Regions from separate parts of the Mitsuaria sp. RG genome, predicted to be linked through region 2. Evidence: riboswitches for the same ligand, from Rfam matches in the RefSeq annotation. Region 2 holds a riboswitch; each other region holds the start of a gene.
What was found. Region 2 has a riboswitch for cobalamin ahead of cobW (cobalamin biosynthesis protein CobW). Riboswitches for the same ligand answer to the same signal wherever they lie in the genome.
Positions count from the first base shown of each region.

Region 1: another riboswitch for cobalamin. It lies ahead of POF53_RS08240 (TonB-dependent receptor plug domain-containing protein); the one in region 2 lies ahead of cobW (cobalamin biosynthesis protein CobW).
Region 3: another riboswitch for cobalamin. It lies ahead of POF53_RS21625 (ABC transporter substrate-binding protein); the one in region 2 lies ahead of cobW (cobalamin biosynthesis protein CobW).
Region 4: another riboswitch for cobalamin. It lies ahead of POF53_RS15935 (TonB-dependent receptor); the one in region 2 lies ahead of cobW (cobalamin biosynthesis protein CobW).

Region 1 is NZ_JAQMYQ010000010.1:30,079-37,531, forward strand. It holds gene POF53_RS08215 (TonB-dependent siderophore receptor) at 1-718, opposite strand, end outside; gene ykgO (type B 50S ribosomal protein L36) at 856-1,002, shown strand; gene POF53_RS08225 (PepSY domain-containing protein) at 1,166-2,626, opposite strand; gene POF53_RS08230 (TonB-dependent receptor) at 2,626-4,779, opposite strand; gene POF53_RS08235 (DUF2946 family protein) at 4,850-5,239, opposite strand; cobalamin riboswitch at 5,382-5,585, shown strand; gene POF53_RS08240 (TonB-dependent receptor plug domain-containing protein) at 5,675-7,453, shown strand, end outside.
Region 2 is NZ_JAQMYQ010000031.1:3,992-11,444, reverse strand. It holds gene POF53_RS17470 (DUF1272 domain-containing protein) at 1-66, opposite strand, end outside; gene cobM (precorrin-4 C(11)-methyltransferase) at 132-884, opposite strand; gene POF53_RS17460 (cobalamin biosynthesis protein) at 914-1,315, opposite strand; gene POF53_RS17455 (CbtA family protein) at 1,315-2,010, opposite strand; gene POF53_RS17450 (CbtB domain-containing protein) at 2,021-2,206, opposite strand; cobalamin riboswitch at 2,307-2,529, opposite strand; cobalamin riboswitch at 2,589-2,788, shown strand; gene cobW (cobalamin biosynthesis protein CobW) at 2,889-3,956, shown strand; gene cobN (cobaltochelatase subunit CobN) at 3,960-7,453, shown strand, end outside.
Region 3 is NZ_JAQMYQ010000048.1:2,673-10,125, forward strand. It holds gene POF53_RS21615 (MFS transporter) at 1-394, opposite strand, end outside; gene POF53_RS21620 (acetyltransferase domain-containing protein) at 471-1,640, shown strand; cobalamin riboswitch at 1,668-1,865, shown strand; gene POF53_RS21625 (ABC transporter substrate-binding protein) at 1,980-2,993, shown strand; gene POF53_RS21630 (FecCD family ABC transporter permease) at 2,990-4,006, shown strand; gene POF53_RS21635 (ABC transporter ATP-binding protein) at 4,003-4,788, shown strand; gene POF53_RS21640 (bleomycin resistance protein) at 5,338-5,772, opposite strand; gene POF53_RS21645 (GFA family protein) at 5,996-6,367, opposite strand; gene POF53_RS21650 (hypothetical protein) at 6,535-6,690, shown strand; gene POF53_RS21655 (hypothetical protein) at 6,749-7,231, shown strand; gene POF53_RS21660 (sensor domain-containing diguanylate cyclase) at 7,381-7,453, shown strand, end outside.
Region 4 is NZ_JAQMYQ010000027.1:12,787-20,239, forward strand. It holds gene POF53_RS15920 (hypothetical protein) at 1-567, shown strand, start outside; gene POF53_RS15925 (carboxymuconolactone decarboxylase family protein) at 686-1,024, shown strand; partial or broken gene POF53_RS15930 (GNAT family N-acetyltransferase) at 1,103-1,606, shown strand; cobalamin riboswitch at 1,846-2,050, shown strand; gene POF53_RS15935 (TonB-dependent receptor) at 2,158-4,284, shown strand; gene POF53_RS15940 (GlxA family transcriptional regulator) at 4,519-5,574, shown strand; gene POF53_RS15945 (NAD(P)/FAD-dependent oxidoreductase) at 5,706-6,911, shown strand; gene dkgB (2,5-didehydrogluconate reductase DkgB) at 7,182-7,453, shown strand, end outside.

The sequences.
Region 1 (7,453 bases), on a different contig from region 2:
GCGACAGCTGCCAGCTCAGCGACGGGCTGACGATGCGTCGTTCACTGTTCACGTGATCGCGGAAACTGCCGTTGTCCTCGACCGCCAGGTTGATCCGGCCCAGCAGGTTGCCTTCGCTGTCCAGGGGCGCGTTGGCATCCAGGGCGGTGCGGTAGCGGTCCCAGCTGCCCGCGCTCAGGCTGAGGGTGCTGAAGGTCTCGGCCTGGGGGCGCTTGCTGACGATATTGACCAGCCCGCCAGGGTCGCCACGGCCATAGAGGCTGGCGGCCGGGCCCTTGAGCACTTCGATGCGCTCGATGCTGGAGGTGTCCGGGGAACTGTAGCTGCCGCGGTTGATGGCAAAGCCGTTCTTGTACAGCTCGCCGGTGGTGAAGCCGCGCACGCTGTAGTTGAGGAAGGTCAGGCCGCCGAAGTTGTTCTGCCGCGACACGCCGCCGGCGAAATCCAGGGCGCGGTCGATGCGGGTGGTGTTGAGGTCCTTGATCACCTGGGCGGGCACCACCTGGATGCTCTGCGGGGTGTCGCGGATATCGCTGTCGGTGCGGGTGGCGGTGGCCGAGCGGGTGGCGCGATAGCCTTGCACCGGGCCGTCGGCACGCTCTTCGAGGTAGGCGTCGGTGATCGAGGTTTCCTCCAGCAGCAGGGGTTGGGCTGCCGAGAGGGGTTGGCCGAACAGGCCCAGGGTGAGGCCGGCCAGAAGCGGTGCGCGAGGGTTCACGAGGGATCTCCAATTAATATGTAATAACGTAACATTTAAGATTGCTCTGACGCCATAGGGAGCTGTGGTTTACGGCGTGATTGTCAGATGGGAATGATTCGCGTTATCGTAATGTTATTACGTAACTGGAGGTTCTCATGCAAGTACTGTCCTCACTCAAGCAGGCCAAGCGCCGTCATCGTGATTGCCAGGTGGTCAAGCGTCGTGGCCGGATCTATGTGATCTGCAAGTCCAATCCGCGGTTCAAGGCCCGACAGGGCGGGGTGAAGAAGAAGCGGGGGTAGCACGCGGCTCCGTTAAGAGTTGTAGGCGTTATAGCGTGGGAGCGGGCTTGACCCGCGATCACCGGCAAAGCCGGTGCCATACAACCATCGCGGGGCAAGTCGCATCGGCGCACCGCCGCTCCCACGAGAGCCCGCCGAGAATGCTGCATGCTCGATGCAGACGCTACCGGAGCGTCCTGCGCAAACGCCGCCAACCCAGCACCACACCACTGAGGGCAATCACCAGTCCACCGCTACTCAGGACGATGATCAGCCCTTCCCGCAACAGCGGCCGCGCCAGCAGCGGTTGCCAGTCCCAGCTGTGCAACAGGTTGAACAACCAGCGGCCGGTGCGTTGCGCCCGGTCGTGGCTGGTCACCAGCATGCCGCTGGCCGGGTCCATGTAGGCCCAGGTGCCGGCCGGGTCGTCGAAGCGCAGGCGCAGCACAGGTAACGGCCTGGACTGGAAACCGTACATGCTCTGCGGATCGCGGGCGAAGTAGTGGAAGTCGTAGGCGGTCTGCCAGTCGTCTTGCACCGCAATGCCCGGGGCCATGACCTGCGCGGCCGTCAGCAGACGTTGCCGGGCAAACGCCCGGGCCGGTGGCGCGCCGGCTTCAAGGATGCGGCTGTCGCCGTTGGCGTTGCGTGCCACCAGGTAGGTGACGTCGGCCAGGCGCTGCCACTGCAACTCGACGGCATTGAAGCCTGCCTCATCGCGCAACCGCGCCAACGCGGTGGCGATCGGCAGCTTGAGGTCGGCGGCGCGCAGCGGGCCGGGTTGCAGGGCGATCTGCGAACGGCTGTCGGTCAGGCCCCAGGGGCGCATCGACATCAGGCCACTGAACACCCACAACACCAGCACGCCGCCGAACAGCAGCCCGCCGATGTGGTGCCAGCGCAGCCAGCCGCTCGGGTAAGGGCTGCACGAGCCGCTGCGATAGCGCTTGCGCAAGCGTAGGCGCAGGATGCCCACCGCGATGCCCAGGACCGCCATCAGCGTGCCGAGCACGGACAGGCCGATCACCAGCGTGCGCCAGCCGTTGTCGAAGCCGAACCCGCCGCGCAAGGGATAGAGCCAGTGCAGCCAGGCACCGACCCAGTTCCAGGCGCGCTCCTGCGCGGTGGCGTCGCGGACCACTTCACCGCTGCGCCCGGACAGGTACAGCCAGGTGCCGGCGGCATCGTCCACCCGCACCCGGTGCAAGGGCCGGTCACCGTCCAGTGCCCGGGAGTGGGTCCACATGTCCTCGTCCACCGTGCCCTGGTAGGCCAGTGCCGCGTCACCGGCGTACTGCCGGGCATTGGCCAGGGCCCAGGCGGCATCGGCCTGAGCCAGGGACGCGCCGCTGGCGGCATCGAGGGTGACGCGGCGCCCGTCGGCCAGCTCCAGCAGGTAGTGCGCCCGCCCGCCCAGGCTGGTCAGGTGCAGTGCCTTCAACGGCTGCTGCGCCCACTGCGCCGGCAACTCGGCGCAGCAACCCGCCGGCAGTGCCGGCAGGTGGGCCAGGCGCTCGGCCGGGGTCAACTTGGGGTAGCCGACATACAGCATGACCACCCCGGAGACGAACCACAGCGCCATGAACAGGCAGGCGACGATACCCAGCCAGCGGTGCCACAGGTACAGCTGGCGTTTCAGGCCCATCAGTAGCGCCACTGCACAGCGACTTCCAGGCTGCGCGGCTCACCCAGGTAGTACTGGGTGTTGGTCTGGTGGATGAAGCGGGCGTAGACCTCGTCGGTGAGGTTGCGCAGCCGCGCGCTGAGCTGCACGTGCTGGTCCAGGTCGTGGGTCATCGACAGCCCGTAGACGGTGTACGACGGCACCCAGGCGGTGTTGGCGGTATTGGCGTACACCGACGACACATAGCGGGCGTCGGCGCCGACCTGCCAACCCGGCGCCAGGTCGTAGGTCAGCCACAGGTTGGCGACCCGGTCGGGGATGTTCACCGGGTTCTTGCCCTTGCGCGAGTACACCACGCCGCCGATGGTCTCGTTGAACTCGTCGTACTCGGCGTTGACCCAGCTGAAGTTGCCCGCCGCCAGCAGCTTGGGCGTGACCTTGAACGAGGCCGCCAGCTCGATGCCGGTGGACGTCTGCTGGCCCGCCTGCTCGGTGGTGTTGGGCACGGTCGAGGAGGGCACCGAGATGTTCTTGCGCACGATGCGATAGGCCGCTGCAGTGGCCGAGCCGCGCCCATCGAGGAAGTCGAACTTGCTGCCCACTTCCACCTGGCGGCCGGTGCTCAGGTCGAAGTCGCCGACCTGGCTGATCGAGGCGCCGGTGAGCGAGCCTCCCGGCGGCTCGGCCGAGGTGCTGTACTGGGTGTACAGGCTGACATTGGGCGTCAGCTCGTAGACCAGGCCCAGGCGGCCGGTGAAGGCGTCCCAGCGCCGGTCCAGCTTGGCCCGGGTCACGTGGTCGACCACGTCGAAGTCGATATGGTCGTAGCGCAGCGCGGTGATCAGCGACAGCTGGTCGGTCAGGCGGGTGCGGTTTTCGACGAAGCCCGCGGTGGTGTCGGTGTTGGTGCTGCGGCCTTTGGCCCGCGGCGCGTCCATGCCGGGGATGTCGAGGAAGTGATCAGGTTGGAAGCCGTTCGGGTCGATGCGGTCGAAGGCACCCTTGGACAGCGGGTAGTTGGTCTGCTGGTTGCGGTTGTAGTCCACGCCGAACGCCCAGTCGCTGGCCAGGCCGAACAGCTGGCCCTGGTGGGTCAGCTCGACGCGGTTGCCGTTGACCTCCTGGTCGTGGCGCTGGCGGTAGCCGCCGGAGCGGTCGATGGCGGTGTTGCCGGCGTTGTAGCGGTACACCTCGAGGTTGCGGTAATCGCGCTGGCCGTTGTAGTGGTAGAAGGTGTTGCGCAGCTGGTTGCTGTCATCGATGCGGTAGTCGGTGATCGAGCGCAGCCAGCGCGTGCGCTGCTCGTAGCGGCCGTCCTCGACGTTGTAGTTGTTGAAGCGATTGTGCTTGTCGATATGCAGGGTGCCGACCGCCGGCTGCAGCACCGGCGAGCCCCAGTACGGGCTGTCCTCTTTTTCTTCCAGGTACTCGATGGCCAGGGTGTGCGACAACTGGTCGTTGATGTCGCTGAGCAGCGAGAAGGCCAGGTTGCCGGCCCCGTTCTCCTGGCGGTCGATATAGCCATTGGTGCTGGTGCGGCTGTAGTCGAGCCGGGCGTAGTGGCGTGGGCCGTCGCCGCTGTTGAGCGCCTTGTTGAAGCCGACCGAGGTCTCCATCGTGTCGTAGCGGCCATAGCTGACGCGGCCTTCGAAGGTATCCTCGTCGCGGTTGGCCAGCTTGGTGATCATGTTCAGGCTGCCGCCGACGGCGCCGCTGCCGTTGAGGAACGACGAGGGGCCGCCGAGCAGTTCGACGCGGTCGTAGATCCACGCCCCGACCGGTCGCCCGGCAGCGCCGTACTGCAGGTTGATGCCATTGAACAGCTGGCTGACCTGGGCACCGTTGAAGCCGCGGTACGACACGTAGCCGCCCCAGCCGGGCGGTGCCGAAGCGTTGACCCCGGGCAGGGCGTTGGCGGCGTCCTGGAAGTTGCGCGCGCCGATGCGTTCCATGGTCTTGCGGTCGGCGACGCTGACCGAGGCGGGGTTCTCGCGGGCGCTGAGGTTCAGTCGCGAGCCGCTTTCGATAGGCCGGTCAAGGTCCAGGGTGGTGGCTTCTTTGGGTTGGTCGGCGGTGGCCGTGACGTTGCTGGCGGGCAGGGTCAGGGTGTCTTCCTGCGCCCAGGCGCAGGTTGCGCTGCCAACGAGCAGCGCCAAAGTGGTCATGCGAAACATGCAAGGCTTCCTGGCTGAAATCGGTGAGCGCACGCCCGCTGCCGATCAGGCAGCGCAGGGCGTGGCGATGTCAGAACGCGAGAAGCGAAGCAGGAGAGGCGCGCGGATTGACCAGTGGCCAGCGCTGCTTGGGCAGGGGTGGCGCGGGTTGCCTGGGTAAGGGTTTGCTCGACTCCCCGGCGAGCAAGGCCAGCAGGCCGAAGAACACCGCCAGCAGGGTGGCGCTGAACAGGCTGGCGATCACGCAGTCGCCGCCGGCGGGCAGCACCGGGTCGCTGATGTCCTGGTCGCCCTTGAACACGCCGCTGCTGTCGGCCGCGCACCAGGCGGCGTCATCCAGGCCGGCCAGGCGCAAGCCCGCCATCTGTCCATGGCCCATGGCGCACAGCAACGAGCCGAACAGGATGCTGAAATACAGCACCCAGGCGACTTGCGATCGTGTGTGGCGGGCCAGCTTCATCGGCAAAGCTCGAAGGGAATGAGAATAGGTTCGGCGTGCGGATTCTACAGCGTTTGAAACATCTGCCTAGAGTGCTCGGCCGATAAAAAACATTCGAATCGATTCACCTGGCTGGCTTGACGCCTCTCGGCCCCAGGTGTTCAGATGCCGACCGATTTCAGGTGTCCCATGCCGCCGCGCATGGGGTGAAACGGGAAACCGGTACGCGCTTCGCGCCAGTCCGGTGCTGCCCCCGCAACGGTATGCAAGTGATGCCTTCGACAGACCACTGTGGCCAGTGCGCCATGGGAAGGTGAAGGTGTCTTGTCTTGCGAGCCCGGAGACCGGCCTGGAATGTGGTAGGCAAACTCCTGCGGTGGGCGGGCATGGGCCGGTATTGGCTGTGCGCGATCCCTGCTCCTGCGTGCTTCTGCGAAAGTCACTTTCGAGAAGAGCATGATTGCTGTGATTCACTCCCGACGTTTCTCCCCCAAGGCCCGGACCCTGCTTCTGGGCTGCCTGGCCAGCCCCCTGGCACTGGCCGAAAACACCCCTCTGATCCTCGACCAGCAGATCGTCGCCGCGCCCTCGGTGGAGTCGACCACGGTCGCCGCCATGGCCCAGTACGGCAGCAAGGTCGAGATCGTCAGCCGCGAGCAGATCGAGCGCGCCGGCCCCGGCGCCGACATCACCCGGGTGATGCAGATGTTCATCCCCGGCTTCTACGTCGCGCCGAAGAACGGCCCGTTCGACTACGGCACCTACTCGCTGCTGGGCGGGCGCAACGACGACACCTTGATCCTGCTCGACGGCGTGCGCCTGAACAACCGCCTGTACGGTGGCCTGTACCTGGACACCCTGCCGGCCAACGCGGTGGAGCGCATCGAGGTGCTCAAGGGCGGCCAGAGCCTGTTGTTCGGCACCCAGGCGGTGGCGGGGGTGATCAATATCGTCACCCGCAGCCCGCAGCGCCGCGAGGCTTCGGGGGAGGTCAACCTGGGCCTGGACAGCTTCGCCGGCAACAGCAAGGACGCCCGCGTCGAGCGGATCTTCAGCAATGGTTTCGGCGACCTGGGGCTGCTGGCCTATGTCAGTCACAACGTCTCCGACGGCTACCAACCGTTTCGCAACCGTGACTACAGCGGCAACGTCAGCGACAAGAAACGCGGCTACGAGGTAACCACCTTCGGCGGCAAGGCGATCCAGGCCTTCGGCGACGATACGCGGCTGGAGCTGTTCTACCAGTACACCGACGCCAACCTCGATTTCGCCCGGCCGGTGAACAACTACAAGACCACCAATGACCGCGTGCAGCAGATCGCCACCGCCACCTTCGAGCAGCGCCTCAACGAGCGCCTGAGCTACTTCGTCAAGGGCCATGTCAACGACTGGGACACCCGCTACACCCGCATCAACAACCGCGCCGACGGCAGCCGCAACGTGGTCAACCACAACGACTACTGGGGCTTCACCGACTGGGGTGTGCAGGCCGAGGGCAAGGCCGAGCTCGACGGCGGCCATGTGCTGGTGTTCGGTTCCGACAACCAGTGGTTCAAGGGCCAGGACGACGTGCTGGTGATCGACGACAACAAGGCCCAGGCCAATGCGCTGTATGCCCAGCTGCGACCGAGGATCGAGGCCCTGCCGAACTGGCACCCGAGCCTCGGCGTGCGCCACGAGGCCATGAGCGGCGGCGACAGCGCCACGGTGGGCATGCTCACCTCGCTGTACGACCTGAACGACAACTGGCAGCTGCGCGGCCAGTACGGCAGCGCCTACAAGCTGCCCAACGCCGAGCAGCTGTTCGTCAACGAGCCTGGCGACGAGATCGGCAACCGCGACCTCAAGCCCGAGAAGAGCCGCAATGCCGAGCTTGGCCTGGACTACCACGGCCTGCTGCTGGCGCGTGAGTTCAGCGCCAGCGTCACCGTGTTCCGGCGCAAGATCACCGACCTGATCACCCTGGACGGCAGCCAGTGGGTGAATGGCCAGGGGCAGGTGCAGATGCGTGGTTTCGAGGCCGATGCACGTATCCAGCTCGACGACCAATGGAGCCTGCAGGCCGACATGACCCGTAACCTCACCGAGTCGCGTACCGGGGCGACGATCAACGACGTGCCGAGTTTCTTCGCCCGCTCGCGGCTCGGCTACGAATCGGCAGACCGCAGGTGGGGTGCCGGAGGGGCCATTCGCTACATTCGCGATGTGGTCAGCTCCAAGGGCGTCGACTACGGC
Region 2 (7,453 bases):
TGCATCCGGGCTATTGGCGGGCAGGTCGGTGTCGCAGCATTCGCAGTTGGGGCGCAGTTCGAGCATGGGCTTGGTTTCCGTCCAGTTGGAAAATCCAGTGTGCTACGCCGCGCCCCCGGTCGGCAATCGTTTCACGAGCCTGGGCGATAGAGGTGGGCATGACCGGCGCGGTACAGGGCCGAGTCGGCGAACGGCGCGTCGCCCAGCACATGGCCGACCAGGATCAGCGCGGTGCGTCGGAAGCCTTTGGCGGCCACGCGTTCGCCGATGTCCGCCAGGGTGCCCTTGACCCAGTCCTGGTCCGGCCAGGTGGCACGATGGACCACCGCGATCGGGCAGTCGACGCCATAGTGTGGCAGCAGCTCCTCGACGATGCGGGCCAGGTGGCGCACGCCCAAGTGGATGGCCAGGGTACTGCCGTGGCGGGCCAGGTCGGCCAATTGTTCACCGGCCGGCATCGGCGAACTGTCGCCAAAGCGGGTGAGAATCACGGTCTGTGCCACATCGGGCAAGGTCAGCTCGCAACCGAGCAGCGCGGCACTGGCGGCGGTGGCGGTGACGCCGGGGACGATCTGGTAGCCGATGCCCAGTTCGCGCAAGTGGCGGATCTGTTCGCCGATGGCGCCGTACAGGCTGGGGTCGCCGCTGTGCACGCGGGCCACATCCTCGCCATTGGCGTGGGCCTGGCGCATCACCTCGACGATCTGTTCCAGGTGGAGTTCGGCACTGTTGATCACGGTGTGCGCCTGGTGACCTTCCAGTACGGCGGCGGGGACCAGGGAGCCCGCGTAGATGATCACCGGGCACTGGCGGATCAGGCGCTGGCCCTTGACCGTGATCAGCTCCGGATCGCCGGGGCCGGCACCGATGAAATAAACCGTCATGGGGGTTCCTTGCAGAAATATGGCGCGGATTATCCGCCGATCGCCAAGGCGAGGGTAGCGCCGCCGAGTACCTGCCTGGGCACATGCAGGCGGCCGTTTTCGCCAGCCAGGGCCAGGGCAGTGCTTTCGGCGACGCCCCAGCAGCCGGTCTGGGCGTACACCGTGGCCGAACGATGGCTGAGCAGCGGCTCGAAGACCGTCAGGTGCGTGGCGTCGAAGCAGATGTAAGGCAGCCCGAGGCGCTCGGCCAATGCCAGCAGGCCGGGTTCGCGAGCCTTGGGCTCGATGCTGGCAATGGCGCGCAGGGCCGAGAGGGGCAGGGCGTGGCGGGTGAGCGTCTGGCGCAGCAGCACCGCCAGTGTCTCGACCGGGCAACCACGGCGGCAACCAAAGCCGGCGAACATCGCCGGCTGCACGGGCAGATCGCGCATCAGGCCTGGCTGGAACGACGGTAAAGCCACGCGCTGAGCAGGCCCAAGGCCAGCCAGAACGCGGCGTTGGTCAGCCAGGAAGCGATCTTGAACTGGGTCGCGAGGGCTTCCGGCGCCAGGCTTTCATGCACTGCGGGTTGCGGCGCGCCGATCAGGTGCGGGATCACCAGCAGGGCCACACCAAGCACCTTGAACAACCAGTGCCGGGCGAACACCAGCAGCGCCAGGCCGGCGGCGGTGGCTGCGGCGGTGCCGATCCACCAGGTCTGGCGCTGGCCAAGGTCGGCGGCGGCGGTGCCGGGCAGTTCCGGTGGCAGGCCCAGGGTCGGTGCCAGGCAGAACACGGCGAAGCCGGCCAGGCCCCACAGTGCGCCGGTGGCCACGCGGTTCGGTTCGCGCAGGCTGTAGAGGGCGACCAGGATCAGGGCAAAACCGACGGCGACCACCAGGTTGCCGCCAGTAGTGGACAGCACGCGCTGCCAGCCGTCCTCCGGCGCCCAGGCCTCGGCACTGTGTTCATGCTCATGGGGCGCTGCGGCGTCGCCGTGCTCATGCTGTTCGGCGACCGGGGCAGTGGATTCGTAGGTTTCCGCCTGGAGAATCAGTGGGGCGACCCAGAAGCTTTGCAGCAGGGTCAGCAACAGGGCCGCGAGCAGGCCGCTGAAACCCGCGGTACGGGCGATGCGCGTAATCATGCGGATTTACTCAGTGGCAAGGGAAGGCGGCACTGTGGCGGGTGTCGTGGGCGGCATTGTGCACCGCCTCGATGTGCGAGAAACCGGCGAAGTACACCAGGCACAGCCCCAGCAGGCTGGCGCCGACCGCGACGATCAGTCGCTGGCTGAGGCTGACGGGGGTGGCGATACTGTGTTTGGCGCTGGTGATGGGCATGACGCGTTCCTCTGCTGCTTTTGTTGTGGCAACGGGCATGCGCGACGACCCCGGGCACGGCTGGCCCGAGTGATACGACGACGCCCGCCCACCGCGGGGTGTACTGTGAGCACGTCAGGCCGGTCTCCGGGCTCGCGAGGTGGAGCAAGGCTCCTTCCATGGCGTCACCTTCCCATGCCTTGAGGCTGGCACAGTGGTCCGGACGCTTCTCTCGCTTACCGTTGCGGGGGCAGCACCGGCCTTGTCGGCTCCTGGAATGGAGACGCGACGCACCGGTTTCCCGTTTCACCCCCGTGGGGGCACCTGAACGCAATGCGCTAGCAAATCACGGGGCCGGGCCCGCGTCAATCGCCGCGGCGGTTGACCGCCAGGCAGGCACTGCGTAGCCTTGCCGCTGCGAGGTTCTCGGGCGTTGGCCCGAGCTAAGACGGGAACGCGGTACAAGCCGCGGCTGCCCCCGCAACTGTAAGCACTGAAGGGTTCGGCACAGCCACTGCGCAGGCGCGCGGGAAGGCGCCGGCCCACCGGCCAGCGAGCCGCAGCGGTGCAAGCCAGGAGACCTGCCTCGTGACGTTTTCGACTTTCAACCGGGCGGGGTGATCCGGTGGCGAACGCGCCAGGCCGGCATGGCCGTGGCTGTCGTCCTGCATGCCCGCGCCATTGCTGCCAAGGGCATCGCGACATGAAAACACTGGCCAAGCTTCCCGTCACCATCGTCACCGGCTTCCTCGGCTCAGGCAAGACCACCTTGCTGCGCCATATGCTCGACAACGCCCAGGGCCGCCGCATCGCGGTGATCGTCAACGAATTCGGCGAGCTGGGCATCGACGGCGAGATCCTCAAGCAGTGCAGCATCGGTTGCACAGAGGAAGAGGCCAATGGCCGCGTCTACGAACTGGCCAACGGTTGCCTGTGCTGCACCGTGCAGGAAGAATTCTTCCCGGTGATGCGCGAGTTGGTGGCCCGGCGCGGCGACCTCGACCACATCCTTATCGAAACCAGTGGCCTGGCCTTGCCCAAACCGCTGGTACAGGCCTTCCAGTGGCCGGAAATCCGCAACGCTTGCACCGTCGACGCGGTGATCACCGTGGTCGACAGCCCGGCCGTGGCCGCCGGCACCTTCGCTGCCTACCCGGACCAGGTCGACGCCCAGCGCAAGCTCGACCCGAACCTCGACCATGAGTCGCCGCTCCATGAATTGTTCGCCGACCAGCTGGCCAGCGCCGATCTGGTGGTGCTGAACAAAGCCGACCTGATCGACGCCGAGGGCCTGGCCAAGGTCCGTGCCGAGGTGGCCGAGGAACTGCCGCCGGCGGTCAAGGTGATCGAGGCCAGCAGCGGCCGCCTGCCGCTGGAAGTGTTGCTGGGCGTGGGCGCCGAATCCGAGGCGCATATCGACGGTCGCCGTACCCATCACGACTCGCATCACGACGGCGATGACCATGACGACCATGACCACGACGCCTTCGACTCGATCTCCATCGACCTGCCCGAGGCCGACGAGAGCCTGCTGCTCGATGCCCTGACCCAGCTGGTCACCGAGTTCGGCATCCTGCGCGCCAAGGGCTTCGCCGCCATCCCCGGCAAGCCGATGCGCCTGCTGATCCAGGGTGTGGGCACCCGCTTCGACAAGCATTTCGACCGTGCCTGGCGCAGCGACGAGCCCCGGATCACCCGCCTGGTGCTGATCGGCCAGGATCTCGACGCGGCGCAGCTGGAAGCGCGCCTGCGCCAGGCCCTGGGCGCCTGATCCATGCACCTGCTGCGGACCCAGCCCGGCGGCTTCGTGCCGGACGACAGCATCGCCGATCTCGGCCAGACCCCCGCCGACCTGGTGATCCTCTGCAGCGGCGATTCACACCTGGCGCTGCTCGCCGAAACCGCCGAGCAGTTGCCGGCGGATTTCCCCAGCGTGCGCCTGGCCAACCCGATGCAGGTGCAGAACCACGCCTCGGTCGACTTGTATATCGACCAGGTGCTGCGCCATGCCAAGGTGATCCTGATATCACTGCATGGCGGTGTCGGTTACTGGCGCTATGGTGTCGAGCAACTGGTCGAACTGGCGGGGCGAGGGGTACAGCTGATCCTGGTGCCCGGCGACGACCGCCCCGACCCTGAGCTCACCGACCTGGGCACGGTTCGCGGCGAACAGGCCGAACGCCTCTGGCACTTCCTGCGCCAGGGCGGCAAGGCCAACGCGGTGAACCTGTTCAACTGCCTGGCCAGCCAGTGGCTGGGGCGCGATTACCCGTGGGACGAGCCACAGCCCTTGCCGCGCACGGCGGTCTATCATCCAGCCAAGGGCACGGCTTGTCCCGAGGACTGGTACGCCGAGTGGAACCCGGAGCATCCGGTGGCGCCGTTGCTGTTCTACCGTTCGCACCTGCAGGCGGCCAACACCGCGTTCATCGATGTGTTCTGCCAGCGCCTGCAGGCCTGCGGTCTGAACCCATTGCCCATCGCCGTGGCCAGCCTGAAGGAGCGCGCCTGCCTGGACCAGGTCGAGGCCTGGCTCGATGAGGTGCAGGCCGAAGTGGTGATCAACACCACAGGTTTCGCCCTGTCCAGCCCCGAGCAACCCAACCTGCGCCCGCTGCGCCGCGATGTACCGGTGCTGCAGGCCATCTGCGCCCAGGACAACCAGCCTGGCTGGGAGCAGAGCGAACAGGGCCTGGGCGCTCGCGACCTGGCGATGCACATCGCCCTGCCGGAACTTGACGGGCGCATCATAACCCGGCCGGTGAGTTTCAAGGACCTGGCCTGGCGCAGCGAGCGCAGCCAGTCCGATGTGGTCTGCTACCGGGCCCATCCCGAGCGCATGGACTTCGTCGCCGAACTGGCACGGCGCTGGGTGACCCTGGCGCGTCTGGACAACCAGGAAAAGCGCGTGGCCCTGGTGCTGGCCAACTACCCGACCCGCGACGGGCGCATCGGCAATGGCGTCGGCCTGGACACGCCGGGCGCGGCGCTCAATATCCTCAGGGCCCTGCAAGCGCAGGATTACCCGGTGGCCGGGCTGCCCGACAGCGGCACCGAGCTGATTCACCAACTGCTCGGCGGGGTTACCAACGACCTTGACCACCTCGACCAGCGCCCCTGCGCCCAGAGCCTGGCCCTGGCCGACTACCAGCGCGCCTTTGCCGCCTTGCCCGAGGCCAACCAACGCGCCGTGCTGGAGCGCTGGGGGCCGCCCGAGCAGGATCCGATGTTCCGCAGTGGGCGCATGATGGTCGCCGGCCTGCGCTACGGCCTGACCTTCGTCGGCATACAGCCGGCGCGGGGCTATCAGGTGGACCACAGCGCGGTGTACCACGACCCGGACCTGGTGCCACCGCATGGCTACCTGGCGTTCCACTTCTGGCTGCGCAACGGCTATGCCGCCGACGCGGTGATCCATGTGGGCAAGCACGGCAACCTGGAATGGCTGCCGGGCAAGGGCGTGGGCCTGTCCGCCGAGTGCTGGCCGGATGCCTTGCTCGGCCCGTTGCCCAACATCTACCCGTTCATCGTCAACGACCCGGGCGAGGGCGCCCAGGCCAAGCGCCGCACCCAGGCGGTGATCATCGACCACCTGATGCCGCCGCTGACCCGTGCCGAGACCTACGGCCCGCTGCGCCACCTGGAGCAATTGGCCGACGAATACTACGAGGCGCAGTTGCTCGATCCGCGCCGCGCCCGCGAGCTGCAACGGGACATCCTTGAACTGGTCAAGACCCATCATATCGACCGCGAGCTGCAGCTCGAAGGGCAGATGGAGGACGCGGCGGTGTGGCTGCCGCGGCTGGACACCTACCTGTGCGACCTGAAGGAATCGCAGATCCGCGACGGCCTGCACGTGTTCGGCCAATCGCCGCAGGGGCGTTTGCGCAGCGATACGCTGCTGGCGTTGCTGCGGGTGGCACGGGGCGATGGCAAGGGCGGTAACGCCAGCCTGATCCGTGAACTGGCCAGGGCATTGGGGCTGGGCTTCGATCCGCTGGATTGTGATCTGGGGCAGACCTGGAACGGGGCACGCCCGGACCTGCTGGCACAACTCGACGCCAGCCTCTGGCGAACCTGCGGCGATACCCGCGAGCGCCTGGAGTTGTTGGCTTTGTCACTGATCGAGCAGGCCCTGCAGGGTGCTGTCGCGCTGCCGGACGAAGCAGGGTGGGACGCGGTGCGCGCGGTACTGCGCACGCTGGCCGAGCAGGTCGCCCCCGACCTGGATGCCTGCGGCGCTGCCGAGATCGATGGCCTGCTGGCGGCCCTGGCCGGGCGCTTCGTCCCCGCCGGACCCAGCGGCGCGCCCAGCCGCGGGCGGCTGGACGTGCTGCCCACCGGGCGCAACTTCTATACCGTCGATGTACGCAACCTGCCCACGGCCACGGCCTGGCGCCTGGGCTTCGCCTCGGCCAACCTGATCCTCGAACGCCATTTGCAGGACCATGGCGATCACCTGCGCCAGCTGGGCCTGTCGGTGTGGGGCACGGCGACCATGCGCACCGGCGGCGACGATATAGCCCAGGCCATGGCGTTGATGGGCGTGCGCCCGGTGTGGGCCACCGGCAGCCAGCGGGTCGATGACTTCGAGATCCTGCCGCTGAGCCTGCTCGACCGGCCACGGGTGGACGTGACGCTGCGGGTGTCGGGCTTCTTCCGCGACGCCTTCGGCAACCTGATCCGCCTGTTCGATGCCGCCGTGCAGGCGGTGGCGGCGCTGGACGAGCCAGGCGAGCTGAACCCACTGGCCGCACGGGTGCGCGCCGAGCGTGAAGCGCTGCTCGGCGCTGGCATCGAGCCCGAACAGGCGGCGCGACAGGCCGGTTGGCGGGTGTTCGGCGCCAAGCCCGGCGCCTACGGAGCCGGTGTGCAGAACGCCATCGACGGGCGCCTTTGGCACAGCCGCGACGACCTGGCCGAGGTCTACCTCAACCATGGTGGCTACGCCTATGGCGCCGCCGACGAAGGCACCCCGGCCCGCGCCGCGTTCGCCCAGCGCCTGGCGCAGGTGCAGGCAGTGCTGCAGAACCAGGACAACCACGAGCACGACCTGCTCGACTCCAACGACTACTACCAGTTCCAGGGCGGCATGCTGGCGGCCGCCGAAACCCTGGCCGGCACCTCGCGGGCCAGCTACCACGGCGACCATAGCCAGGCCGACCGGCCGCGGGTGCGCACCCTCAAGGAAGAACTCAACCGGGTCATTCGCGCCCGGGCGCTCAACCCCAAGTGGATCGACGGCGCCAAGCGCCATGGCTATAAAGG
Region 3 (7,453 bases), on a different contig from region 2:
GCGCCGAAAGCAGCACATGGGCGATGAAACGACGGTCCTTGAGAATCACCGTCTGCCGCTCCCCTGCGACGCGGGCCGGGACCTTCGGCAGAGGCGGCAGCCAGGCCCACATCAGCAGCGCCACCAGCAGGCACAGCCCGGCGCTTTCGCTGGCGGTGCCCCAGTACACCGGCAGGGCCAGCGCGGCGAGGAACCGCGCCAGGGCCAGTACCCAGACGTTCGGCGCCAGCGCCGACAGAGCATTGAAGGCGGCGAACAGCAGCAGGATGGAGATAAACAGCCCCCTGGCGCCGCAACCGCGGGCATCTGCCCAAGGTGAGCGCGATGGTCCAGGCCCTGGCCGAGCGGCTGGGGCCGCTGATTCAGGGCTGATCCAGGCTGAACGCCAGTGCATGCCTGTATCCAGGCACAGACAAATGAAATAAAATAACATTTCATTTGAATGCTATCCCTGCCTGCGACCCGCCTCGATGACCAGCCTCCCGACCACCCTCCCCAGCCAACGCCTGCACAGCATCGACGCCCTGCGCGGCCTGGTGATCCTGTTCATGCTGCTGGACCACGTGCGCGAAACCTTCTTCCTGCACCGTCAAGTCAGCGACCCGATGACCATCGACGCGATCGACGCCACCGAACCCAGCCTGTTCGTCAGCCGCACCCTGGCGCACCTGTGCGCGCCGGTGTTCGTGCTACTCACCGGGTTGTCGGCCTGGCTCTACGGTGAAAAGCACCAGGGCCGGGGCGATGTAGCGGCATTCCTGTTCAAGCGCGGCCTGTTCCTGGTGTTGCTGGAGCTCACCCTGGTCAACTTCGCCTGGACCTTCCAGTTGCCGCCGGGCGTGATCTACCTGCAGGTGATCTGGGCCATCGGCCTGAGCATGATCGCCCTGTCGCTGCTGGTGTGGCTGCCACGCCCGCTGCTGCTGGCCCTGGGCGCGCTGATCGTCGTCGGCCACAACCTGCTCGATGGCCTGCACTTCGCGCCGCACTCGGCGCTGCATGTACCCTGGGCGATCCTGCACGAACGCGGCTGGCTGGAGCTGTCCGACAGCCTGCGCCTGCGCACTTCCTACCCGGTGCTGCCGTGGATCGGCGTGATCGCCCTCGGCTACGGGCTCGGCCCCTGGTTCAGCCGCACCAGCGATGCCGGCGAGCGCCAACACCGCCTGCTGCTCGGCGGTGTGATGCTGCTGCTCGGCTTCGTCGTATTGCGTCTTTTCAACGGCTATGGCGAGGCGCCGTGGACCTTCTACGCCAGCGTCGGGCAAACGCTGATGAGCTTCTTCAACATCACCAAGTACCCGCCGTCACTGCTGTTCCTGGCCATTACCCTGGGCGTCGGCCTGTTGCTGCTACGCGCGTTCGAGCGTGCCGGCGAGGCCCGCTGGATCGGCCCGCTGGCGGTGTTCGGCGCAGCGCCGATGTTCTTCTACCTGCTGCACCTGTATGTGCTCAAGCTGCTGTATGTGGCCTGCGTGGCGCTGTTCGGCCTGAACCAGGGCAGCCATTTCGGCTTCGACGGCATCGGCGCGGTGTGGCTGGTCGCGGTACTGCTGGCGATCGCCCTGTACCTGCCGGTGCGCGGCTTCGCCCGGCTCAAGGCGCGGCGGCGCGACATCGCCTGGCTCAAGTACCTGTAAAAGCGTTTTCAGCCGATGGCCCGATGGTCTACCATGCCGCCCGCCGGTTTCCACACGGAATCAAAAGGGAATCCCGGGCGCGCCGAGAGCGGGCCAAAGGGAACTGCCCCCGCAACTGTAGGTGCCGAGCCTGCGCCATCGATGCCACTGGGTCTGCCGACCCGGGAAGGCCGGCGCCGGCCAGGACGCACCAGTCAGGAGACCTGCCGGCACGCATTCACCAACCGGCGGGGTGTCCGGGATGGTCATCCGCCCCTGGCCGCGTGCTTGCCGCACGACGCCTGGCGATGCCTGTCCGTGGGCCATTCCGTGCACCACCCGACAGGAGATCGCCCCACCATGCCGCACCGCCTCGCCACCCTGCTCGCCGGCCTGTCACTGGCGGGCCTGGCCCACGCCGACGCCACCCGCTATCCGCTGACCATCGACAACTGCGGCCTGCCGCAGACCTTCGCCCAGGCTCCGCAGCGCGCGGTGACCATCGGCCAGGCCGGCACCGAGCTGCTCTATGCCCTGGGCCTGGGCGAGCGGCTGGCGGGCACTTCGCTGTGGTTCAACAACGTGCTGCCCGAGTTCAAGGCGCAGAACGACAAGGTCGAGCGCCTGGCCGACAACGAACCGGGCTTCGAGGCGGTGGTCGGCAAGCGCCCGCAGTTGGTGACGGCGCAGTTCGAATGGATGGTCGGCGCCCAGGGCGCGGTCGGCACCCGCGAACAGTTCGCGGAACTGGGCATTCCCACCTACCTGCTGCCCTCGGATTGCGAAGGCAAGGACAACCTGGTGGGCGCCGACGGTACCCGCCTGCAGCCGTTCAGGATCGACACCATCTACAAGAGCGTCAGCCAACTGGCCGAGATCTTCGACGTGCAGGATCGCGGCGAACGCCTCAATGCCGAGCTCAAGGGCCAGCTGGACCAGGCCCGGCAACGCCTGGCCGGCCAGGACCTGAGCCACACCAGCGCATTGTTCTGGTTCTCCAGCGCCGACCTCAAGGTCGATCCTTACGTCGCCGGTCGCCAGGGCGTGGCCGACTTCATGCTGCAGACCCTCGGCGTGCGCAACGTGGTCGAATCCAGCGAAGAATGGCCGGCGGTGGGCTGGGAAACCCTGGCCAGGGCCAACCCCACCTGGCTGATCGTCGCCCGCATGGACCGCCGCCGCTACCCCGCCGACGACTACCGGAAAAAACTCGAGTTCCTGCGCAGCGACCCGGTGACCCGCAACATGGACGCGGTCAGGCAAGGCCGGATCATCGTCCTCGACGCCGACGCCATGCAGGCCGGCATCCGCCTGTTCCGTGGCCTGGAGGTGCTGTCCAGCGCCTTTGCCAGCGGTAAAGCGCCACAACCATGAGCCGCTTGCTGCCCATCAGCGCCTTCGCGCTGCTCGCCCTGTGCCTGGCCATGCTCGCCGGGATCGCCATCGGCGAGACACGGATCAGCGCCGAGGTGGTCTGGCAGGTGCTGGCCAACCAGCTGTGGCAGGCCGGTCATGCGCTCGATCCGATCGACGCCGGCATCGTCTGGAACTACCGCCTGCCGCGCACCCTGGTGGCCGCCGCCTGCGGCGCGGGGCTGGCGACCTGCGGGGTGATCCTCCAGGCGCTGCTGCGCAACCCGCTGGCCGAGCCGTACCTGCTGGGCCTGTCGGCGGGCGCCTCGACCGGCGCCGTGGCGGTGGGCCTGTTCGGCCTCGGTGGCGCGGTGCTGTCGCTGTCGGCCGGCGCCTTCATTGGCGCGCTGGCCGCGTTCGCCCTGGTGCTGGTGCTGTCGCGGGCCAGCGGCAGCCGACAGGACAATGCGCAGGTGATCCTCGCCGGCATCGCCGGCTCGCAGCTATTCAACGCGCTGACGGCCTTTCTGATCACCAAGTCGGCAACCGCCGAACAGGCCCGAGGCATCCTGTTCTGGCTGCTGGGCAACCTCAGCGGCGTGCGCTGGCCAGCGGTGTGGCTGGCGCTGCCGGTGGCCGTGGTCGGGCTGGCGGTGTGCCTGTGGCACCGCCGGGCGCTGGACGCCTTCACCTTCGGCGCCGACTCGGCGGCCTCGCTGGGCGTGCCGGTGCGGCGCACGCAATGGTTGCTGATCAGCTGCACAGCGCTGGTGACCGCGGTGATGGTCTCGATCGTCGGTGCCATCGGCTTCGTCGGCCTGGTCATCCCCCACGCCCTGCGCCTGCTGCTCGGCCCTGGGCACAGCCGCCTGCTGCCGGCCAGCGCCCTGGGCGGCGCGTTGTTCCTGATCGTCGCCGACATCCTCTCGCGCACCCTGATCGCCGGCCAGGTGATCCCGGTGGGCGTGGTCACCGCCTTGATCGGCGCGCCGGTGTTCGCGTTGATCCTGGTCAGCCGCCGGGTGCGTCCATGACCGTGATGACCGCCATCGCCCACGCCCCGCTTGCCTGCGAGGGCCTAAGCCTGCGCCTGGGCGACCGCGACGTGCTGCAGGGAATCGACCTGAGCGTGATGCCCGGCGAGACCCTCGGCGTGGTCGGCCCCAACGGCTCGGGCAAGTCCACCCTGCTCAAGCTGCTCGCCGGCCTGCGCACGCCGAGCAGTGGCGGCGTGCGTTTGCTGGGCGAGGCGCTGGAGCGCATGCCGCGTCGGCGCGTGGCGCAAAGCCTGGCACTGGTCGAACAGCAGGCCGACACCCTGGACGCCATCAGCGTGTATGACGCCGTGGCCCTCGGCCGCACGCCGTGGTTGTCGGCCCTGGCGCCGTTCGGCGCGGATGACCGTGCGATCGTCGAGCAGGCGCTGGCCGACGCCGATGCCGGCCACCTGCGTCGGCGCCTGTGGGGCGAGCTGTCCGGCGGCGAACGCCAGCGCGTGCACATCGCCCGGGCCCTGGCCCAGCGGCCGCAGGTGTTGCTGCTGGACGAGCCGACCAATCATCTTGATATCCAGCATCAGTTGAGCCTGTTGCGGCAGGTGCAGGCGTTGCCGGTGACTACCCTGGTGGCCTTGCATGATCTGAACCAGGCGTTGACCTGTGACCGGTTGGCTGTCCTGGATCAAGGGCGGTTGGTGGCCTTGGGGAAGCCTGAAATGGTGCTGACGCCGGAGCGGTTATTGGGGACGTTTGGGGTTCAGGCTCATTACCTGGTCGATCCGTATGATGGGGCGCGGGTGCTGCGGTTTCGTGCCTGAAACGGCTGGGGGTGCTTTACAACCCTATCAAGGTCTTTGGAGGCGGGGTTATTGATTGTATCAAGGCCACCAGGTGCTCGCCGCGCACCTTGCAGCGCCTATGAGATCGAGCGCCGCCTGCGCGGCGCATCGCGGGACAAGCCCGCTCCTACATCTGTTTCGGGCCAATTTCTCCTGTGCCATTACCTGGTCCGCCCTGTTGGTACGACGCGGTTTCAGCGTGGGCATCACTGCCGCCCCGCACGACTTGAGGCATGAGCCAAGGCGGACAGCGATAACCTCACAGGAGTGACTGGCCCGAAACAGATGTAGGAGCGGGCTTGTCCCGCGATGCGCCGCGCGGGCGGCGCTCGATCTCATAGGCGCTGCAAAGCTCGTGGCAAGCACCTAGTAGCCCTAATGCAGTCAATAACCACCCGCGTCCAAACCTTGAAAGGACTGGCCCCAAGACCGTGGAGCACCGTGATCGCGGGGCAAGCCCGCTCCCACGTTGGTAATGCTGGTAAGGTTGCTTGCAGCGCGACAGCGCAAATGAGCAGGACGCGGACTCTACCGCATATTCGACTGTGCCGGACGCTCGCCCATCCGTTGCGCGAGCCTCAGCAGATAACCATCCGGGTCCTGGACCAGAAACTGACGCAGCCCCACCTCGATGGCGTCGGCGCGATACCAGACGTCCTCGCACGCCTGGAACAGCGGCCAGCGCTGGCGCTCGAGCCGCTCGACCAGCGGCGCGACCGCCGCGACGTCGATCTGCAGGTTGATCCCCCGCCCCAAGGGTTTTTCCAGGGGCCCGGTAAGCCAGTGATCCTCGGCGTCGAACTGCTCGAGCATGACCTGCGCGCCCTGCAGGTCAAGGTAGGCAAAGCGCTGCTCCGGGCGCTGATAGGCAATCTCGAACCCCAACAACGAAACCCAGAAATCCAGACTGCGATCGAGGTCACTGACGATCAGTTCGGGCACCATCTTGTTGCGCTGCAGCATGCAATCGTCCTTGAGCGGCATGGGAAAGTGGCGCACATGATATCCCTTACTCAATCTCAAGTCGTGCGCCAAGGCGGGCAACCATGGCCCAACAGGTTCGGCACGTTGCAATAGATGTAGGAGCGGGCTTGTCCCGCGATGCGCCGCGCGGGCGGCGCTCGATCTCACAGGCGCTGCAAGGCCCTCGCCGAACACCTGTCAGCCTCCCCCCAATCCCCAACCTTCACCCCACCCTCCACCAACGCGGCCGACAAGCCCGAAACGAATGCGAACTCGGCCGCAGGGCCTGGTCGCCCTTGGCATCGAAGCAGCCCAGCAGCAAGGCCACCGTCGGCGCATCGTCAATGGCCCCGAGGGAACTGCCGCAGGTGGCACAGAACGCACGGCAGGAGCCCTCGGACGAGCGGTACAGCGCAGGCAATCCACCCTCCCCGGTCCAGGCGACCGCTGCCTTGTCGAACTCCACCCAGCACAGGGTCAGGCTGCCGGAATGTCGCTGGCACTGCCCGCACGAGCAGGTATGCGGAAAACGCGGCTCGCCGCTGGCGGAGAACCGGATACGGCCGCACAGGCAGCCACCTTTGTAGCGGGTCATGGGGTTACCTTCCTTGGCTGCCGGGATTGCCGCACAATAGCCAACCTCGCGCCTACCAGTGGCGCAAAAGTGTTACGCCGTGTGGCATGCCGACCTGCCCTGCCTGCGTCGCCTGCTACAGTGCTCCCCGCGGCCCTTCCGGCCCCTGCAATGATGGAAACCTGCTGATGGAAAGAATGATCCAGTTCGTGGCCGTGGTGGTGGTCTGCACCCTCATCGGCGTCGCCTGCGAACACTACGAAGTCAACCGCTACCTGAAATGGCTGCTGATGGCCCTGCCGGCGATCCTCTGGGTGCGCCTGCGCAATCCGCTGCAACGCTGATTCCACCACCACGGGTTTGCAGTACACTCCCAGGCCTTACCGTGCTCAAGGCCCCACCATGCCCCGCCGCCTGTCTCGTCTACTGCTGCCCGTGTTGCTGCTCGGCGCCCTCGCCGCCTGCGACCAGAAACCCAGCCGCGAGGAAAAGATCCTCGCCAACCTGCCCCTGCAGGAAGCCTACGACCACAACATCGAGCGCATGGCAGGCCTGTTGGCCATGACCCACGCGCAGGTGCCCGAGGACAAGATCAAGGACGTGCTGCGCAAGCACCTGACCGTCGACGACCAGCGCCAGGACCTGTTCAGGCTCTACAGCGAGGAGCACTTCAGCGATGCCGAGTTCGACCTCATCGTTCAGGCTACCCGCGACCCGGCCAAGGCCAGGGAGCTTGGCCAGAGCGAGGAAGGCAAGCGCCTGAGCGAGAAGCTCACCACGCTGATGCGTGAAAGCGCCAGCGACGCCAAGGTCCAGGCCCTGGTGCAGGAGCGCATGCAACAGGTCGAGGATGACCTGCAGGCGCTGGAGCAGACTGCGCCCTGACCCTGGATAACAAGGGAGGATAATTCCGAGAGCTTTGTGGGAAACCGGAGCTCCCCTTGTCCTCCAATCCTGCAATTGCGCACAAGCATGGTCCACCTTGCGCCAAGCGCGTAAGGTGCGTTTTCCGCTGTATCCGACGAGGCCAAGGATTGCGATATTTCACCCCGCACGGACCGCGCCCCGACCTGCGCACCCTCATACTCGCCCTGTGCGCCACCACGG
Region 4 (7,453 bases), on a different contig from region 2:
GTGCAGGCCACCTACGCCTTCTACCTGTTCGCCACGCGCAGGGTCGATATCGCCCCGGCCGTGCTGCTGGCGATCCTGTTCTACGGCCTGGCGGCCTATGCCTTCACCCACTGGGGTGGGCTTTACCTGTCGGTGGCCGTGGCGCTGCTGCTGATCGGCGTGCTGATCCGCGCCAGTGGCCGCGAGCCCAGGCCCGACACCCTCGCCCGTCCCCGGCAGCGGTATTGGGAGATTCCCTTGCGCATGGTATCGGCCACCTCGCTGCTGATGATCACCACCAGCCTGGCCAGCTGGCTGGGGCCGGCCACCAGCGGCATGCTGGCGCCAATTCCGGTGATCGCCTGGCCGCTGGTGGTGTTCGCCCATGTGCAGGGCGGCCGAGCCGGGATGGCGGCGATGGTGCGGGGCAATGCCATTGGTGCGGTGGGAGTGATTGCATTCTACCTGGCGATGGCGGGGTTGCTGGAACGATTGGGGGTTGCCGTGACCATCGGCCTCGCCATGGGCCTGGCAGTGGCACTGACCGTAGCGTTGGCGGCGGCGCTGCGCCGGGTACCGACCGATTGACCAGTGATTCGAACAGGTCCCGGGCTTGATCCATTCTCCCTGGGGCCAGCCCCTCCAGCGAAATATCGACTAGCCTGAATGCTCCTGTTGCCAACCTGACAAGGTGAAGACGATGAGCATGATGGACTGGGACGCCTACCGTAAGCAGTTGATGGCCGGCATCGGCGATCTCAAGCAACTCTCACCCGATACCGTGGCCGGCTACGCGACCGCCAGCGGCGCCGGGGCCAAGACCAATCACCTGGACGCCAAGACCCGTGAGCTGATCTCGTTGGCCGTCGCCGTCACCACCCGCTGCGACGGCTGCATTGCCGTGCATTCGCAGCAGGCGGTCAAGCACGGCGCCACCCGCGAGGAGATCGCCGAGGCCCTGGGCGTGGCGGTGGCAATGAACGCCGGCGCCGCGCTGGTCTACTCGGCCAGGGCGCTGGACGCCGTGGGCAAGACTGGCGCCTGAAACTTCATGGCGCCGCCGCCCTTGCGCGACGGCGCCGCGACACCCAGACTTGGCGGTTCAGCCCGTGCAGGAACCACCATGATCCAGATACGCCCCATGACCCCGGAAGACTTCGAACGCTTCTGGCCGACCTTCCAGGCCATTGTCCAGGCCCGCCAGACCTACGCCTTCGACCCGGCCCTGGACGTCGACCAGGCGCGTCGGTTGTGGCTGGAAACCCCGTTGCGCACCCTGGTGGCCGAGGACGACGGCGTGCTGCTCGGCTCCTACTTCCTCAAGGCCAATGCCGCCGGCCCCGGCGGGCATGTCGGCAACTGCGGCTACATGGTCTGCGAGCAGGCCCGCGGCCGGGGCGTGGCCAGGCTGATGTGCGAGCACTCGCAGAAGCTGGCGCGCCAGGAGGGCTTCCTGGCCCTGCAGTTCAATTCGGTGGTGGCCAGCAACGAGGTGGCGGTGGCGCTGTGGCACAAGCTCGGCTTCGAGACCGTCGGCCGCCTGCCCAGGGCTTACCGCCATGCCGAGCTGGGCCTGGTGGACTGCCTGGTGATGTACAAGTGGCTGGCAGACGAGCCGGTGGTGGAAAAGCCGGCGCTGCTGATCGGACGCAAGAATATCGAGGCGCGGGTTTCGCGTCGGCGCGGGCGCTGAACCCATCGCGGGGCAAGCCCGCTCCCACGATCCGATTGCCTGGAGCTGCCAGGGTATCGCCGTGGGAGCGGGCTTGCCCCGCGATCAGCGACAACGCAATTGCAGCTAACCCATTGCCCCACCAGATATTTTCCTGCCACCCAGGCGATTGACTCGCCACCCGTTCGATGGTCAGATGCGCGCCAGTTTCAGGTGTCCTGCGCCGCCGCGCGCAGGGTGAAACGGGAAGCCGGTGCGTCGTTGTCACGACAAGTCCGGCGCTGCCCCCGCAACGGTAAGCGAGCGAATCCTTCGACAGACCACTGTGCGCACGCATGGGAAGGTGAAGGCTTCATGCTCCTCGCAAGCCCGGAGACCGGCCTGAGGCTTCACTTGGCAACCCGCGGTGGGCGGGCGCAGGCCGGTATCCGCGCGCGCCTGCGTGCGCGCTTCGCCGTTGCGTGTTTTCCACCGGGATCCATTCCTTCCTGCAGCAGTGGAACGACATGTCCCGAATCAACAAGCTTCACACCCTGGCGGCCTGCCTGGCCGTGTCCCTGCCAGCACTGGCCGACGACCATGAAGTGGCGCCCCTCACCCTGCCCTCCACGGCGATCACCGACACCCGCGAGCCACAGGTCATCGACCTGGCCACGCCAACCCCGGCCGGCTCGCGCCTGAACCTCAGCGCCCTGGACACCCCGGCCAGCACCAGCAGCCTGACCGAGGCGCAGATCCAGCAGCGCAACAACCTCACCGTGCAGGACGCCGTGACCCGCTCGCCGGGCCTGACCTTCATCGGCACACCGGGCGACGGCGGTACCGGCCTGTCGGCCCGGGGCTTCACCGGGCAGAGTTCGGTGATGACCCTGTTCGACGGCTCGCGCCTGTACGCCGGCGCCGGCACCCTGACCTTCCCGGTCGCCCCGTGGATGGTCGAACGCATCGACGTGATCCGCGGCCCCTCCTCGGTGCTGTACGGCGAAGGCGCCACCGGCGCGGTGGTCAACGTGGTGCCGAAGAAGCCGTTCGCCGGTGACATCCGCAACCACCTGCGCCTGGGCTACGGCTCCTGGGACCGCCAGCAACTGGGCCTGGACAGCGGCGGCAGCCTGAGCGAGCGGCTGAGCTACCGCGTGACCCTCAACCAGCAGGCCGGCAACGGCTGGGTCGACCGCACCGACTCGCGCAGCCTGGCCCTCAGCGCCGCCCTGCGCTTCGATGCCAGCGACGACCTGAGCTTCACCCTCGCCCACGAACGCGGCGATGCGCAACCAGCCAACTACTACGGCACCCCGCTGATCGACGGGCACCTGCGCAGCAGCGTGCGCCGCAAGAACTACAACGTCAGCAACGACGAACAGCGCTACCACGACGAGTGGACGCGCCTGACCACCGACTGGACCCTCAGCGACAGTGTCATCGCCAGCAACCAGCTGTACTACATCAAGAGCCGCCGCCAGTGGCGCAACGCCGAGTCCTACGCCTGGGACGCCGCCAACGGCGTGATCCAGCGCGGCAGCTTCCTCGAGATTCGCCATAACCAGGAGCAGCTCGGCGATCGCCAGAGCTTTACCTTCGACCATGGCCTGTTCGGCCTGGCCAGCAAGACCGTGGTCGGCGCCGAATACAACCGCATCCGCTTCAACGTCGACAGCAACTCGCCCTACAGCGATGGCAGCAGCGACCCGCTCGACCCGTGGCATCCGGCTCCGGGCGGTTTCCACAGCCTCAGCCCGACCCGCGCGCAGACGCTGTCCAAGGTCGACACCTTCGCCCTGTTCGCCGAGAACCGCACCCAGCTGAGCGACCGCCTCGCGCTGGTCACCGGCATCCGCCGCGACCAGAACCACATCGACCGTGACGACCTGGTCAACAACGCCCGCAGCGACCGCAGCCTGCAAGGCGGCAACTGGCGCGCCGGGCTGGTGTACGCGCTCACCGACGACCTGTCGCTGTACGGGCAGTACTCCACCAGCGAGGACGGCGTCGGTGACCTGCTCACCCAGCGCCCGAACAAGCGCCTGGAGCTGACCGAAGCGAAGCAGACCGAGATCGGCCTCAAGCAACGTTTCTGGGATACCCGTGGCGAGTGGACGCTGGCGGCCTATCACATCGTCAAGAAGAAACTGCCGGTGTACAACCCGCTCACCCACGACAGCCAGCAGGCCGGCCAGCAGACCTCCGACGGCCTGGAGGCCAGCCTGGAACTGGCGCTGGGCAACCAGTGGCAGCTCTCGGCCAACGCCGCGCTGGTGAGGGCCAAGTACGACGATTTCCTGGAGGAAGGCGACAACGGCACGGTCAACGACCGCGCCGGCAACCGCCCGCAGGATGTGCCGCGGCGCACCGCCAACCTGTGGCTGAGCAAGGGCTTCGGCCAGGCCGTCGATGCCGGTATCGGCCTGCGCTATGTGGATGAGCGCTACTCCAGCGCGGCCAACGACCAGCGCGTGCCGGGTTACACGGTGGTCGACGCCAACCTGGGCTGGCAGGTGCTGCCCGATGTGCGCCTGGGCCTGCAGTTGAACAACCTGTTCGACCGCCAGTACGCCCAGTCCAGCTTCAGCGGCGAGCAATGGCTGCTGGGCGCGCCGCGTTCGTATTTCGCCACGGTCGACTACAGCTTCTGAGGCAGGTACAGCCCACTCGGGGTTCAAAATGTAAATCTCCGATCTGACTGGGGCAGCGTGGGAGCGGGCTTGCCCCGCGATGCTTCGCCAACCTGGGCCGACGTCATCGCGGGGCAAGCCCGCTCCCACGCTGTTCCTGCAAAGCCTCGGCGCCTGCGCCTGTCGCGCGGCGCTTGATCGGCGCCGCGCCAGGTGCTCGACTTAGCGCTACGCCTCCGTCACAAGCAGCGCGCCATGACCGACATCCCGCAGATCCCCACCCCGCCCGTGCACGCCCTGGATCAGCCGCGCACCCTGCTGTTCCTCGCCTACCCGCAGATGGGCCTGCTCGACCTCACCGGCGCGCAGACGGTGTTCTGGGCCGCGACCAAGGCCCGTACCGCGCGTGGCCTGCCGGGCTATCGCCTGGTCACTGCCAGCCTCGAAGGCGGCTTGGTGCCCACCGCAGAAGGCCTGTCGATAGGCACCGAACCGTTGGCACCCTGGTTGTGCGAGCCGTTTGACACCCTGGTGGTGCCCGGCGCACCGGAGATCGTCCACACCCTCCCCGATCACGCCGAGCTGATCGCCTGGCTGGCCCAGGCCGCCCAGCGCGCCCGACGCACCGCCTCGGTGTGCAGCGGCACCTTCCTGCTGGCCGCCGCCGGCCTGCTCGACGGCCGCCGGGCCGCCACTCACTGGGCGATGTGCGATGCGCTGCACCGGCGCTTCCCGGCCATCGAGGTGGATGCCGAGTCGATCTTCGTGCAGCAGGACCAGGTGTGGACCTCGGCCGGGGTCAGCGCCGGCATCGACCTGGCGCTGGCCCTGGTCGAGGCCGACTGCGGCCGCGAGGTGGCGATGCAGGTGGCCCGCGAACTGGTGGTGTTCCTCAAGCGCCCCGGCGGCCAGGCGCAGTTCAGCGAACTGCTCAAGGCCCAGGGCGAGGACGGCGCCGCCTTCGAGGCCCTGCACCTGTGGCTCAACGAGCACCTGGGCGACCCGCGCCTGACGGTCGAGCGGCTGGCCGAGCAGGCGCGCATGAGCCTGCGCAACTTCACCCGGGTGTACAAGCACAAGACCGGCCGCACCCCGGCCAAGGCCATCGAGGTGTTCCGCCTGGAGGCGGCGCGGCGCTTGCTGGAGAACTCCGACCAGCATATCGAGCAAGTCGCCCGCCACTGCGGCTTCGGCAGCGAGGAGCGCATGCGCCTGGCGTTCCAGCGCCATCTGGCGGTGACCCCGCGAGACTACCGGGCACGCTTTGCCCGCAGCGTACCGCTGGCCGAAATCCAGGGTTCTTTGGCCTAGGGGCAAACGGGGCACGCCTTTAGCATCTGCTGCACGCCTGTCGGGCCGCAATCCAGGCCCACCCACAAGGCGTACCCTTTTCCCACTGCCGCAGCGACAACATCGATAATCGCGGCATCCAGGAGCACCCCATGAAACAGATCCTGATCATTGGCGCAGGCTTCGCCGGGCTGTGGAGCGCCCTCGGCGCCGCCCGCCTGCTCGACCAGCACAAACACGACGACGTGCAGATCACCGTGCTTGCCCCCCAGGCGGAACTGCACATCCGCCCACGCTTCTACGAACCCGACGTGCACACCATGGGCGCGCCGTTGCAGGCGCTGTTCGACGCGGTCAACGTGCGCTTCGTCAAAGGCAGCGCCTACCACATCGACCAGGCCAGCCGTGAAGTGGCGTACCGCCAGCCCGGCGGCATCGACGCCAGGCTTGGCTACGACCGCCTGATCATGGCCTGCGGCAGCCTGCTCAACCGCCCGGCGCTGGAAGGCTTCGACCGCCACGCCTTCGACGTCGACAAGATCGAGTCAGCCACCCGCCTGGAAGAACACCTCAAGTCCCTGGCCGCCCGCCCCGACAGCCCGGCGCGCAACACCGTGGTGGTGGCCGGGGGCGGCTTCACCGGCATCGAGACCGCCACCGAGCTGCCCAGCCGGCTGCGGGCGATCCTGGGCGACAAGGTCACGCCGCGCATCGTCGTGGTCGACCGCGGGGCGAAGATCGGCGCCGCCCTGGGCGACGGTATCCGCCCGGCCATCGAGCAGGCCTCGGCGGCGCTGGGCATCGAATGGGTCTGCGGCGCCACGGTGGCCTCGGTGGATGCCGGTGGCGTGCTGCTCGACAACGGCGAACGCATCGCCGCCAATACGGTGGTCTGGACCGTCGGCTTCAAGGCCAACCCGCTGACCGAGCAGATCACCGGCGAGCGCGATCGCCAGGGCCGCCTGCATGTGGACGGCCAGCTCAAGGTCATCGGCAACCCGGATGTGTATGCCGCGGGCGATGTGGCCTACGCGGCTTGCGACGAGGTCGGCAACTTTGCCGTGATGTCCTGCCAGCACGCCATCCCCCTGGGCCGCTACGCCGGCAACAACGCCGCCGCCGAGCTGATCGGCGTGGCGCCGATGACCTACAGCCAGCCCAAGTACGTCACCTGCCTGGACCTCGGCGCCTGGGGCGCGGTGTACACCGAAGGCTGGGAACGTACCGTTTCGCCACCGACCGACAAGGCCGAGGCCAAGCAGCTCAAGCAGCAGATCAACTCGGTGTGGATCTACCCGCCAGCAGCGGACCGGGCCACGGCACTGGCAGCGGCCGACCCGCTGATACCGGTCGCCTGACAGCACTGCCAACCTGCCGCAGATCGCCCACCCCCGGGGCTGCGCTGTTACTGAGAGCAGTCAGCGCAGCCCCTGCGGGCTTGCCCCGCGATAGCCGCCATTGCCTCGCCCCGCTCACAATCCAACCAGGTATTCATGACTCCAGGTCAAAGGACCTTGGCGCGTCAACGGCTTAATCAATCCCGCCGAACACCGCACACTGCACCTACCCGTTCGATCCCGTGCCCCACTGCCCGGGCCTCGATCCCCTCACTCGACAGGAGCAGTTGCATGAGCATTCCATCCTTTGGCCTGGGTACCTTCCGCCTCACCGGCCAGGCCGTCATCGATTCGGTCAAGTCGGCGCTGGCGCTGGGCTACCGCGCCATCGACACCGCGCAGATCTACAAGAACGAGGCCGAGGTCGGCCAGGCCATCGCCGAAAGCGGCGTGCCGCGCGACGAGCTGTTCATCACCACCAAGATCTGGGTCGACCACTACGCCGCCGACAAACTGATCCCCAGCCTGCGCGAGAGCCTGGCCAAACTGCGCACCGACCATGT